One region of the Aeromonas sp. FDAARGOS 1409 genome, then DNA from elsewhere that is predicted to be linked to it. Evidence: riboswitches for the same ligand, from Rfam matches in the RefSeq annotation. Region 1 holds a riboswitch; each other region holds the start of a gene.
What was found. Region 1 has a riboswitch for cyclic di-GMP ahead of I6L39_RS02080 (glycosyl hydrolase family 18 protein). Riboswitches for the same ligand answer to the same signal wherever they lie in the genome.
Positions count from the first base shown of each region.

Region 1 (4,209 bases):
GGCTGCGGTGCCTTGTTGGTCACCACCACCTGATCCTTGGCGGTCAGGCCCTGATCGTCGGTCACGGTCAGCTCGAACACCAGGTTGATGTCGGCGCTGACGGCGTCCAGCACCACGCGGGCCCTGGCCTGGGTGGCATCGAGCAGGGTCGCCTGGGGCCCGGAGACCTGCTTCCAGCCGTAGGTCAGCACGCCGTTTTCCGGATCGTGGGAGGCGCTGCCGTTGAGGGTCACCTCGGCCGGGCCCGTGGCGTTCAGATCGCTGCCGGCATTGGCCACCGGCGGCTTGTTGACCGGCGGCAGGCTACCCTCGCCGTGGCCCATCCCCTCGTGCATGGCGTTGAGGATGTCGCCGTTGTCCGCGTCTATCTCCCAGGCGAACAGACCGCCGAGCTGGTTCGCCAGCACGTACTGCCCCTTGGCCTTGACCGAGCGATCGTTGTCGAAGCTGATGAGATCCCCAGTGCCGGCCTTGAAGACATAGGGGGCCTCGGCCGCCTCGTCATAACCCTGCACCCAGCCTGCGCCCATGCGGTTGTTGACGATGTCGCGGTAATCCACCACGCCATTTTCCCAGGTACCGGTCACAGGTCCGGTGGCGGTGCCGGTGAAGGGGTTGCCGGCCTGGTAGCCGCTCACCCCGGTCCAGCCGCGGCCGTACATGGCGGCGCCGACCACTATCTTGCCCGGCGCCACCCCCTGACCCAGCAGCGCCTTGACGCCCTTGTCTGTGGTGTACTTGGTGGCCGGATCCCAGCTGGAGGCAAAGAGGTTGGTCTGGTGGGCCAGATTCTTCAGGTCGAAGGCGCCGCTGAAGTCGTAGCTCATCAGGAAGATGTGGTCCATGTACTGCTGGGCCGCCTGATAATCCACCTTGGCAATCTTGTCGCCGCCGGCGCTGATGGCCGAGGTGAGCTCATACTGGCGACCGGTCTCGGCTTCCAGCTCGTCGAGCATGGCGCGCAGCTCCTGCATCAGCACCACATAGGTGGCGCCATCGTTCGGGCCGCCCAGGTTGGGGTTGGCCCCCTGGCCGCCCGGGAACTCCCAGTCGATGTCCACGCCGTCGAAGAACTTCCAGGTCTGCAGGAACTCCTTGACCGAGGCGACGAAGGTGTCGCGCTTGGTCTTGTCACCCAGGAAGTAGAAGGGATCGGAGAGGGTCCATCCCCCGACGGAGGGCAGAATTTTGAGGTCCGGACGGGCCTGCTTGAGCGCCATCAGATTGCCGAAGTTGCCCTTGTAGGGCTCATCCCAGGCGCTGAGGTTGCCCTGGGACATCTGGATCGCCGCCCAGGGATCGTGGATGGAGACCTTGAAGTCTTCGCGACCGGCGCAGGAGCGCTGCAGGGCCTCGAAGCTGCCGGAGATCTCTTTCAGGCTGTCGTTGATGCCGTTGCCGCCGCAGATGGGGGTGAAGCCGTAGAGGATGTGGGTCAGGTTCTGGGCCGGGATCTTGTCCACGGTGAACTTGCGACCATAGACACCCCACTCCACGTAGTAGGCCCCCACCACCTTGCCGGACTTGTTGGCGTAGGGCTTGTTGTTCTCCTGGAGGGGCGCATTGAGCGGGGCCAGGTGACTGCCGTCCGTGTCGGCCACCACCAGCTCCTTCTTGTCGGAGAGGGTGCAGCCATCGGCGTTGCACAGGGCCACCTGCATCTGGTAGCGCCCCCCCTTGGTGACCTTGAAGTTGGCGGTGCCTGCGGCGGACGCCGGGCCCGACCACACCTCATTGCCGTCGAGCAGCACCTTGGCGGTCTGGCCCACGTCGCCGGACCAGAGGTTCCAGGTCACGCTGACCGGGGCACCGTCCTTGTGAACGGTCACCAGCTGGTTGTAGGCCGAGGCGGACTGATTGACTTCGACGATGGCAAACTTGGTGGGGCCCGAGCCTATGGTGGGTTTGCCCGGGGCGGCGGCGAAGGCGGGAGCGGCACAGAGGCCCCCGACCAGGAGCGCCAGCAGGGAATGTTTTGGACTGAACATCATTGAATTTCCTTATTTCGTTATTGGAATGAACAACGAAAAAGGCAACGCAACCTGACAGGTAACGCAGACAACATCGCCACCATGGCTTGGCCCATGGACGATACAACCTGTGGTGGCCCCGCTATCCTAGGTTCGCTGACCCTTAGACCGGAAGCTTTGCGTCCCGGGCTTTCGCCCGGTTTGCCTTTTTTGCACAACTTGGTTTGCGATGAAAATAATCGCCAAATGACTATAAAGGAGAGACGCCTTCGCGCCACCTGACAGAAGTGACATCAACAGGGACTCATTTGTCCGACATGGTGGGGAAAAGGCCGGCAACATGGCGATAAAAACCCCATTCATGGCGCCGAAACGGCCTTTAAAAAATCACCACCCAATGCGCGATAATGTGAATGCCGTCACTGTACCGGCAGCAAGAGGCTGTTCATCAGGGCCCGCAGCTTGAGGGGTTTGACCGGTTTGCTCACATAACCGAAGCCGTGTTCGCGGATCTGCGCCTGCAGCTCGCTCTTGCGATCCGCGCTGATGATGATGCCGCCTATCTCGTTGCCATATGCCAGCCGGATCATATGCAGCGCCTGCAACCCCGTCTTGCCGTCGTCCAGGTGATAGTCAGACAGCACCAGGGCGGGCAGGAAGCCGTCGCCGATGATCTCCTCTGCCTGGGCCAGGCTCTGGGCACAGCGCACCTCGCAGCCCCAGCGCCCCAGCAGGGACGCCATGGCGATGAGGATGTCCTCCTCGTTGTCGATGCAGAGGATCCTCACCCCCTCCAGCTGGCTGTCCCGCTGGGCGGGGGTCGTCACCTGGCTCGGCGTCACCGGCCGGGTCGCGAGGTTCAGGGTGATGGCAAAGACGGATCCCGCTCCGGGCCAGCTGCGCAGGGAGAGCTGGTGACCCAGGACCTGGGAGATGCCGCGGGCGATGGCGAGTCCGAGGCCGAGCCCCTGCTCCCTGGCGGTGCGGGAGTGGTCGAGGCGGGAGAACTCGTCGAAGATCGCCTCCTGCTTGCCCTCCGGGATGCCGGGGCCGTTGTCCCACACCTCGATGCGCACCTTGTCCCCCATGCGGCGACAGCCGAGCAGCACCCGGCCCCCCGGGTTGTAGCGAAACGCGTTGGTGAGGAAGTTCTGCAGCACCCGGCGCAGCAGGCGCACGTCGCTGTAGACGGCGAGGCTGCTCTCCACCACGGAGAACTGAATCCCCCCGGCCTGGGCAAGCACCCCGAACTCCGCCTTGAGGTTGCCCAGCACGTCGCTCAGGGCGAAGTCGAGCTTCTTGGCCTTGAACTTGCCCGCCTCGAGGCGCGAGATGTCCAGCAGATCCGTGATGAGATCCTCGGTCGCCCCCAGGGCGTCGTCGATGTGACGGGCGATGCGGGCCGGTTCGTCCTCCGGGGGCAGCATCTCCAGCAGGGAGGAGGTGAAGAGCTTGGCCGCGTTGAGAGGCTGGGTCAGGTCGTGGCTCACCGCCGCGAGGAAACGGCTCTTCGACTGGTTGGCCCGCTCCACCTGCTGGTTTACCAGCAGCAGTTGGCGGTTGAGCTCGGAGAGCTCGTGGGTACGCTCGGCCACCCGCGCCTCCAGGTGCTCGTTGGCCTCGCGCAGTACCCGCTCCGCCGCCCGGAACGGGGTGATGTCGGTGAAGGTCATGACGAAGCCCCCCGCCGGCATGGGGTTGCCCTGCATCTCGATCACCCGGCCGTCCGGGCGCTCCCGGGCCGAGATGTGGGGGCTGCCGCGCTTCATGAAGGCGACCCGACGCGCCACCTGGGCCTCCACGTCCCCCGCGCCGCACAGCCCCTGCCCGGCGTTGTAGCGGATGATCTCCTCGATGGGGCGCCCCACCTGGATGAGGCCGGGGGGATAGGAGAACAGCTCTATGTAGCGCCGGTTCCAGGCCACCAGCCTGAGCTCCCTGTCCACCACCGAGATCCCCTGCCCCATGTGCTCGATGGCCCCCTGCAGCAGGCCGCGGTTGAAGCGGAACACGTCCGAGGCCTCGTCCACTATGGTGGCGATCTCCTCGAGCTGCATGTTGCGCCCTTGCAGGGCCGAGGCCAGCACCAGACGGGCGGACGAGGTGCCGAACACCCCGGCCAACAGCCGCTCGGTGTGGGCGATGAGATCCGCGGAGGCCTGCATCTGGGGCGCCAGGGTGCCGCCGTGCTCGCCGGCGAAGCGGCCGAAGGCGCGCTTGACCCGGCTCGACCCGACGA
Region 1 is NZ_CP077395.1:446,046-450,254, forward strand. It holds gene I6L39_RS02080 (glycosyl hydrolase family 18 protein) at 1-1,988, opposite strand, end outside; cyclic di-GMP riboswitch class I at 2,100-2,186, opposite strand; gene I6L39_RS02085 (PAS domain-containing hybrid sensor histidine kinase/response regulator) at 2,390-4,209, opposite strand, start outside.

Region 2 (4,209 bases), 1.6 Mb from region 1:
AGACCCGCATGGGAAAGTAAGGAAAAGACTATGTTCAAGCTCGGTGATATCGCCGTGAGTCGCAAGCTGATGCTGCTGCTCTCACTGGCACTGATCGGCTTCCTCGCACTGCTGTTCATCTCGGCCAGTGCCCTGCATCGCAATCTGATGAGCGAGCGGGAAGCCAGGCTGCAGGCGGTGCTGGATCTGGCCATGAGCCGGATCCAGACCCTGGCCGCCACCCTCCCCCCGGAGCAGGCGCAGGCGCAGGCCAAGGCCATGCTCGACAGCATGCGCTTTGACGGGGACAACTACCTGTTCGTGCTGGACGAGAACCGCCACGTGGTGGTGCATCCCGCCAAGCCGGAGCTGGTCGGCCAGCAGATGGGCGGGACGCCCGCCGAATCCCATTGGCAGCGCATGGTGGATCTGGGCAAGGGTGGCCGCAGCGGGCGCCTGGAGTACCAGTGGCTCTCCCCCTCCGGCGAGGCGGCCCAGAAGATGTCGCTGGTGGCCGGTTACCAGCCCTGGGGCTGGATCCTGGGCTCCGGCGTGCTGCTGCAGGACATCCAGGCCACCATCTGGTCCCAGTACCGGCTGATGGGCGGGGCCACCTTGCTGGTGATCCTGCTGATGGGGCTGCTGGGCCTGGCCATCAGCCGCTCCATCGTCACCCCGCTCACCGAGATCAACCGGGCCATGGCCCGGGTGGCCGCCGGGGATCTGGTTGTGAGCATCCCGGTGCACGGCAAGGATGAACTGGGGGCCGTCGCCAGCGCGACCAACCAGGGGCTGGATGCCATTCGTCACGCCCTGCTGGAGGCGAGCCAGGGCGCCCGCAACGTGGCGGATGCCGCCCTGCGCATCGCCGCCTCCGCCGAGCAGACCAACCAGGCGGTCAACAGCCAGCGGGATCAGCTGGCCCAGCTCGCCACCGCCATGAACGAGATGAGCACCACCATCTCCGACGTGGCAGGCCACGCCGAGAACACGGCACGGGACACCCAGGACGCCACCAGCGAGGCCGGGCTCGGCAACCAGGATGTCCATGCCAGCGTGCACGGCATCCAGGCGCTGGCCACCGAGGTGGAGCAGGCCACCCTGCAGGTCAACCAGCTCAAGGAGGGGGTGATGCAGATAGGCGAGGTGACGGCGGTCATCAGCGCCATCTCGGAGCAGACCAACCTGCTGGCCCTCAACGCCGCCATCGAGGCGGCCCGGGCCGGCGAACAGGGACGCGGCTTCGCCGTGGTGGCCGACGAGGTACGCCAGCTGGCGAGTCGGACCCGTCACTCCACCGAGGAGATCCAGAGCACCATCACCCAGTTGCAGCAAAGGGCGGTCACCGCCGCCAGCGCCATGGACGCCAGCCGGAAACTGGCGGAGAGCAGTGTCAACCAGTCCGAGAAGGCGGGTCAGGATCTCTCCCTCATCGTCAACCACATCCAGCACGTCAGCGACATGGCGACCCAGATCGCCACGGCGGCGGAGCAGCAGAGCATGGTGGCGGAGGACATGAACCGCAACGTCAGCGGCATCAACGACTCGGCGCTCGAGATGTCCCAGGCCGCCTCCCAGCTGGCCCGGGAAAGCGAACTGCTGGCCGGACTCTCCCGCAGTCTGGACGAGCGCCTGGCCCTGTTCAGACTGGGCAGCACAGCCCCGGATCTGGCGCCACGACCGATTCAGGGCTCCTCGTCCACACACAGGGTCACCCCTCAGCCACGCCACTGACGTGGCACCTCGTCGTCCCCTGTCAGCCTGGCTGACAGGGGACAGACCCTCATCAACCCCCTGAGAGCCCGCTACGGGCTGTCTCCCCCAAGCCCCGAAGAACAGCCCCCGGGAAGACGGCATCCCGGATTGCGGTGCTCCGATGAGACAGACCTGTCAATTTTTACACTTAATTTTTTAACAAAATATAGTCATGATGAGGGGTCGCCATTGGCGGCACATGACCCTTTTTGTAGTCATTTGGCAAACTGGTTGAAAGGCCAGGACGCAAAGCCTCCGGTCTAAAGACATGACGTCCAGGATAGCGGGGTTGCCACACTCAGGTGTGTCACGGGGTATTCCCCCTGCCAACTTGACTGCCCACATCACCGAACAGAGGAATGTATGGCAGCAACTATCAAACTCAATCACCTCGCGGCGGCGCTGGCGCTGCTGGCCAGTGGCGGCGTGCTCGCCCACGGCTACATCAGCCAGCCGGAGTCGCGCAACTATCTGTGCAAGACGGGTGGCAACAGCCAGTGCGGCGCCATCCAGTGGGAGCCACAGAGCCTGGAGGCGCCGTCAGGCTTCCCCAATGGCGGCCCCGCCGACGGCCAGATCGCCTCGGCCGGCCACTCGCAATTTGGTGAGCTCAACGCCCAGACCAGCGACCGCTGGACCAAGCGCCAGGTGCAGGCCGGTCCCTTCACCATCGGCTGGACCTTCACCGCCAACCACGTCACCCGCAACTGGCGCTACTACCTCACCAAGCAGGAGTGGAACCCGAATCAGCCGCTGACCCGGGACTCCTTCGATCTCAATCCATTCTGCGTCATCGACGGGGGCATGGTGCAGCCGCCCAAGCAGGTCACCCATCAATGCACCCTGCCGGCGCGCACCGGCTACCAGGTCATCCTCGGTGTCTGGGAGGTGGGCGATACCGCCAACAGCTTCTACAACCTCATCGACGCCCAGTTCGATGGCGGTACCCAGCCGCCGCTGACCTGGAGCCAGGGCGGGACCATCTACCCCTCCACCGATCTGGCGGTCGGCGACAAGGCCAGGACCCGGGTATTCGACGCCAACGGCGAGCGCACCGATCTGCAGACAGTGCTGACCATAGGCTCCGCCGAGCAGGGTCAGAAGAACAACTGGGCCCACGATCTGGCCGCCAGGATCAACGCCGAGCAGAGCCAGATCCGCGCCGGTCAGCAGGGCAGCGATGGCCAGTTCAACCCGGTCTACGGCCAGAACCCCGTCTATCTGAAGGCGGGCAGCAACCTGCAGCGGGTCGAGGTCCAGCTCGAGCAGCAGCAACCCCCGGTGAGCGACAGCATCAGCGTGAGCGGCCTGGAGAGCGAATACCTGCTCGACAACGGCAAGGTCACCCTGAATTTCACCGTCACGGCCGAGGGGGATCTCGCGGTCACCAACACCCTGTATGACCACGGCGGCGCCGCCAAGGGCCAGACCAGCGCCGACATCAAGGACAGCAGCCAGAGCTTCACCATGGAGGTCGGCGGCCTGAGCACGGGTCATCACCAGCTGGTGATCGAGGGCAAGCCGAAGGCGGGCGGCGCTCCCCTGCAGCAGACCCTGGATCTGATGTTCAAGGATCCGGCCAGCGGTGGCGACTACCAGTACCGCTTCCCGGAAGGCTTGTCCTCCTATCAGGCCGGCACCAAGGTGCTGCAGCCCAAGGACGGCAGGATCTATCAGTGCAAGCCCTACCCCTACAGCGGCTGGTGCACCATCTGGACCAGTACCGCGACCCAGTATGAGCCCGGCGTGGGCACCAACTGGCAGGATGCCTGGACCCTGGTGAACTGATCCCCCGCAAGCAGAAGAGGCCCGAGCGGCCTCTTTTTTGTGCCTGTCATCCTGGCTGCCGCGGCCTCGTGCCGCCGTGGCCCTCTCGGAAACATCCCATGACGAAAGACTACTATGACCCCCTGAGCCGCCTGCTGCACTGGCTGATGGCCGCCGTCATCCTCTACGCCACCCTGGCCGGCTACCTGATGCACCTGGTGATCGACAGCCACCCAAGGCTGTTTCAATTTCTGTCTGAGCTGAACATGTCGATGGCGACCCTGATCACCCCGCTCTTCCTGCTGCGCTGGGGCTGGCGGCACTGGCGGCCCCCCCTGCCCGAGGAGCGGACCCGGCACCACCCCGCCGCCCGGCTGGCTCACGCCCTGCTCTACAGCCTGATGTGTGTGGTGCTGCTGAGCGGCTTCCTGATGCTGGAGCAGGGCTACTCCCTGTTCTGGCTCTACCCGGTCGCCAACCCCATCGATGACCCCGACGTCAACGCCTTCTTCTTCGGCGTCCATCGCGTCGGCTGCCTGTCGCTGGCGGCGCTGGTCCTGCTGCACGTGGCGGCCGCCCTCTACCACCACAGGATCAAGGGGGATCGCACCCTGTATCGCATGCTGGGCCCCCAGAGCGGCCGCTAGCCTGTCTCTGGAACCGGGAAGAGGCGGATAAGCAAACAGGGAGCCAATGGCTCCCTGTTTT
Region 2 is NZ_CP077395.1:2,022,843-2,027,051, reverse strand. It holds gene I6L39_RS09710 (methyl-accepting chemotaxis protein) at 31-1,713, shown strand; cyclic di-GMP riboswitch class I at 1,946-2,031, shown strand; gene gbpA (N-acetylglucosamine-binding protein GbpA) at 2,098-3,522, shown strand; gene I6L39_RS09700 (cytochrome b) at 3,621-4,148, shown strand.
Region 2: it holds a riboswitch for cyclic di-GMP, as region 1 does, so the genes downstream of both, gbpA (N-acetylglucosamine-binding protein GbpA) here and I6L39_RS02080 (glycosyl hydrolase family 18 protein) in region 1, are expected to answer to the same signal.

Region 3 (4,209 bases), 450 kb from region 1:
TGTATTGACCCAATCCTATACAGCTATCCCCATGATGCTGCTGGCCATCCTGGCGATGATGATACTGCCTCTGCCCGGCTGGCTGCTGGATGCCCTGTTCACCTTCAACATAGTGCTGGCGGTGCTGGTGCTGCTGGTCTCGGTCTCGGCGCGCCGACCGCTCGACTTCTCCGTGTTCCCGACCGTGCTGCTGGTCGCCACCCTGATGCGGTTGTCCCTCAACGTCGCCTCCACCCGGGTGGTGCTGCTGCACGGTCACGAGGGGCATGAGGCTGCCGGCAAGGTCATCCAGGCCTTCGGCGAGGTGGTGATCGGCGGCAACTACGTGGTGGGTCTGGTGGTCTTCGTGATCCTGATGATCATCAACTTCGTGGTGATCACCAAGGGGGGAGAGCGGATCTCCGAAGTCTCCGCCCGCTTCACCCTGGACGCCATGCCGGGCAAGCAGATGGCCATCGACGCCGACCTCAACGCGGGCACCCTGGATCAGCACCAGGCCCGGGCAAGGCGGGAAGAGATCGCCCGGGAAGCGGACTTCTACGGCGCCATGGACGGGGCCTCCAAGTTCGTCCGTGGTGATGCCATCGCCGGCCTGCTGGTGCTCATCATCAACCTGGTGGGGGGGCTGGCCATCGGCATCTTCCAGCACTCCCTGCCGGTCTCCGATGCGTTCCGTATCTATGCCCTGCTCACCATAGGTGACGGCCTGGTCGCCCAGATCCCCTCCCTGCTGATGTCCACCGCGGCGGCCATCATAGTCACCCGCGTGAGTGACGAGGGGGAGATGTCGGATCAGGTCGGCCAGCAGATCCTGGCCTCGCCCAGGGTCATCTATACGGCGGCGACCATCATGCTGATCCTGGGCCTGGTGCCCGGCATGCCCATGCTGGCCTTCCTCAGCTTTGCCGCCGTGCTGGCCTGGACCGGCTGGAGCGTCAGCAAGCGCCGGGTGGCGGATCCGGCGCTGGATGCGGCCGAGGCGCTGACGCGGCAGATGGTGCAGCCGGAGCCCCAGGGGCTGGACTGGCAGGATCTGCCCCCGGTGGACAGCGTCGCCATCGAGCTGGGTTACCGGCTGGTGCCGCTGGCGGAGGCGGACAAGGGGGCCGAGTTGCTCGCCCGGGTGCGCGGCATACGCAAGACGCTCTCCGAACAGTATGGCTTCCTGCTGCCCGAGATCCGGGTGCGCGACAACCTGCAACTGCAGCCGGATCAGTACCGCATCAAGCTCTCCGGCATCGCCCTGGCCTCGGGCAATGTGGATTGCCAGCGGCTGATGGCCATCAGCAGCGGGGAGACCTATGGTGCCCTGGACGGCGAGCTGACCCAGGATCCCGCCTACGGCATGAACGCGGTCTGGATCTCCCCCGACAACAAGGCCAAGGCCCTCAACCTGGGCTACTCGGTGGTGGATTCCGCCACCGTCATCGCCACCCATGCCAGCAAGCTGCTCAGGGAGCAGCTCGACGGGTTGTTCGGCCATGACGAGGTGGGCAAGCTGGGCCAGCATCTCGCCACCCAGTCTCCCCGGCTGGCGGAGGAGCTCAACCTGGCCCTGACCCAGATGCAGCAACTGCGGGTCTTCCGCCAGCTGCTCAAGGAGCAGATCAGCCTCACCGACATCCGCACCATAGCCACCACCTTGCTGGATGCGAGCGAGCTGACCAAGGATCCCGTCCTGCTGGCGTCCGATGTGCGCTGCGCACTGAAGCGCCAGATCGTCAGACAGGCGATAGGGTCCCGCGACGTGCTGGAGGCCTTCACCCTGGATGACCGGTTGGAGCAGACCCTGCTGACGGCCATGAGCCAGTCACAGCAGCAGGGCAAGATCCAGTTGGACAGCTTCCCGGTGGATCCCCAGCTGCTGGCGCAGTTGCAGCAGAACATGCCGCTGGTGAAGGAGCAGTTGCAGCAGCAGGGCCATGCCCCGGTGCTGGTGGTCATGCCCCAGCTCAGGCCTCTGATCGCCCGTTATGCCCGCTCCTTCTCGAAAGGGCTCAAAGTGCTCTCTTATAACGAGATTCCGGAAGAATTGCGGGTCGAGGTGATTGGGACCCTGGGCTGAAGTTGAATTGCCTTATTTCTTGCCGGTAGGAAGATACTATTCCGTATACCTGCTTGAATTGTCATATAAAGCCGTTATGATGTGACGGCTTTTGACGCGACACAGACTGACAGTGAACATAAAATATAAAAAGTGTCAGATGTGTCTCATGGCTTGAAGGATCACAAAGCCATGCCATCCAAATACGGGTCGTCGCATGATAAAGGCAAACTGTACTGAAAAGTCAGGACGCAAAGCCTCCGGTCTAACAGCATTGATGCTAATGATAGCGGGGTTGCCAAGGCCATGATTCTCGCCTTGTTTTTATGCAGATATAGGGCAGGTGCTCAATTAAGAAGCGCCGCTCTGTCTTTGTATGTCTTAATTTTCAGGTGTCAGTTCTGTTGATTGATTCATGTGCAATCACAGGTTCGAGATAATATGGTTTCTGATATTTCTATCAAGGAAAATTCAATATCGGTCGATATTGAAACCCATGCGAATTTATTATTTGTGTCCCCACGGTCATCAAATGGAAACCATATTGGGCAAATATTGTTGAATGCCGGCTATCGAATTTCCTGTCTGGATTCTGTGATGCAGGCCAAACAATTTATTTCGAACCATTGCGTCGATCTCATCCTGCTCGACATGGCGGTCATGACCGAGGCCGGGCCTGCCATGGTGCAGACGCTGGCGGGAACCGACTGCGTCATCCTGGTCAACGAGCACCAGGCCTATCTGGCGGCCGAGGCCATGCGGGCCGGCGCCATCGACTACATCATCAAGCCCTTCAGCCAGCGACAGATCCTCGATGTGGTCAGGGGGGCCCTGCGCCTGCGCCAGGCCATCCCCAACCTGATCGCCACCTCCCCCCAGAGCCTGCAGGTGCTGCAGCTCGCCAGGCGGGCGGCCAAGACCTCGGCCACCATCCTCATCGGCGGCGAGTCGGGGACGGGCAAGGAGCGGCTGGCCCGCTACATCCACGAGATGTCCAGCCGGGCGGCCAAACCCTTCGTGGCCATCAATTGTGCGGCCATCCCCGAGGCCATGCTCGAATCCATTCTCTTTGGCCACAGCAAGGGGGCCTTCACCGGGGCGACGGCCAGCCAGCAGGGCAAGTTCGAATTGGCCCAGGGCGGCACCCTGCTGCTCGACGAGATCTCCGAGCTGCCGCTGGCGCTGCAGGCCAAGCTGCTGCGGGTGCTGCAGGAGAAAGAGGTCGAGCGGCTGGGCAGCCACCAGGTGATCCCGCTGGATGTGCGGATCATCGCCGCCAGCAACCGGGATCTGAGGGAGCTGGTGCTGCGGGGGGCGTTTCGCGAGGATCTCTTCTACCGGCTCGACGTGCTGCCCATGAGCTGGCCCGCCCTGCGGGAGCGGCAGGACGACATCCTGCCCCTGGCGGAGTACTTCATCGAGCGTCACGCCCCCCAGCAGGGATACCGCCTCGGCGAGAGTGCGCGCAGGCAGCTGCTCTCCTACGACTGGCCGGGCAATGTGCGGGAGCTGGATAACGTCATCCAGCGCGCGCTAATTATGGCTCGCGGATTGCATATTCAGGCCGTCGATCTGATGCTGCCCCATTACGCCGCCGAAGCCGATCCCCCGCAGCCGCAGACGCTCGCGGCCCCGGAGGGGCTCAACGAGACCAAGCGGTATGCCGAATTTCAATTCGTCCTTGAGACGTTGCGCCGTTTCCGTGGTCACCGGACACGCACGGCCGAGGCCCTCGGGATGACGACCCGGGCACTTAGATACAAGCTGGCTGCCATGCGCGAGCAGGGCATCGATGTCGAGCAGCAGATACAAAACTAAGGGATAACCGAGTGAAGATTGAGATGATGTCATCACAGGTGACGCTCCTGCAGCAGATGCAGGAAATGCAGCGAGTCGCCAGCCAAACCCCTTCCATCGAGCCGAACGAGGCGTCTGCCGTCTCGTTCAGCGACGCCATGCGCGACGTCGTCGGCCGCGTTAACGAGCAGCAGAATATCGCCTCCAGGCTGATGACCGCCGTCGACGCCGGTCAGAGCGACGATCTGGTGGGGGCCATGGTGGCCAGCCAGAAGGCAGGCCTCAGTTTTTCCGCCCTGATGCAGGTGCGCAACAAACTGATGACCGGCTTCGATGACATCATGCGCATGCCGCTCTGAGGGTAGGTC
Region 3 is NZ_CP077395.1:895,186-899,394, reverse strand. It holds gene lfhA (lateral flagellar biosynthesis protein LfhA) at 1-2,065, shown strand, start outside; cyclic di-GMP riboswitch class I at 2,260-2,347, shown strand; gene lafK (lateral flagellar response regulator transcription factor LafK) at 2,600-3,862, shown strand; gene lfiE (lateral flagellar hook-basal body complex protein LfiE) at 3,874-4,200, shown strand.
Region 3: it holds a riboswitch for cyclic di-GMP, as region 1 does, so the genes downstream of both, lafK (lateral flagellar response regulator transcription factor LafK) here and I6L39_RS02080 (glycosyl hydrolase family 18 protein) in region 1, are expected to answer to the same signal.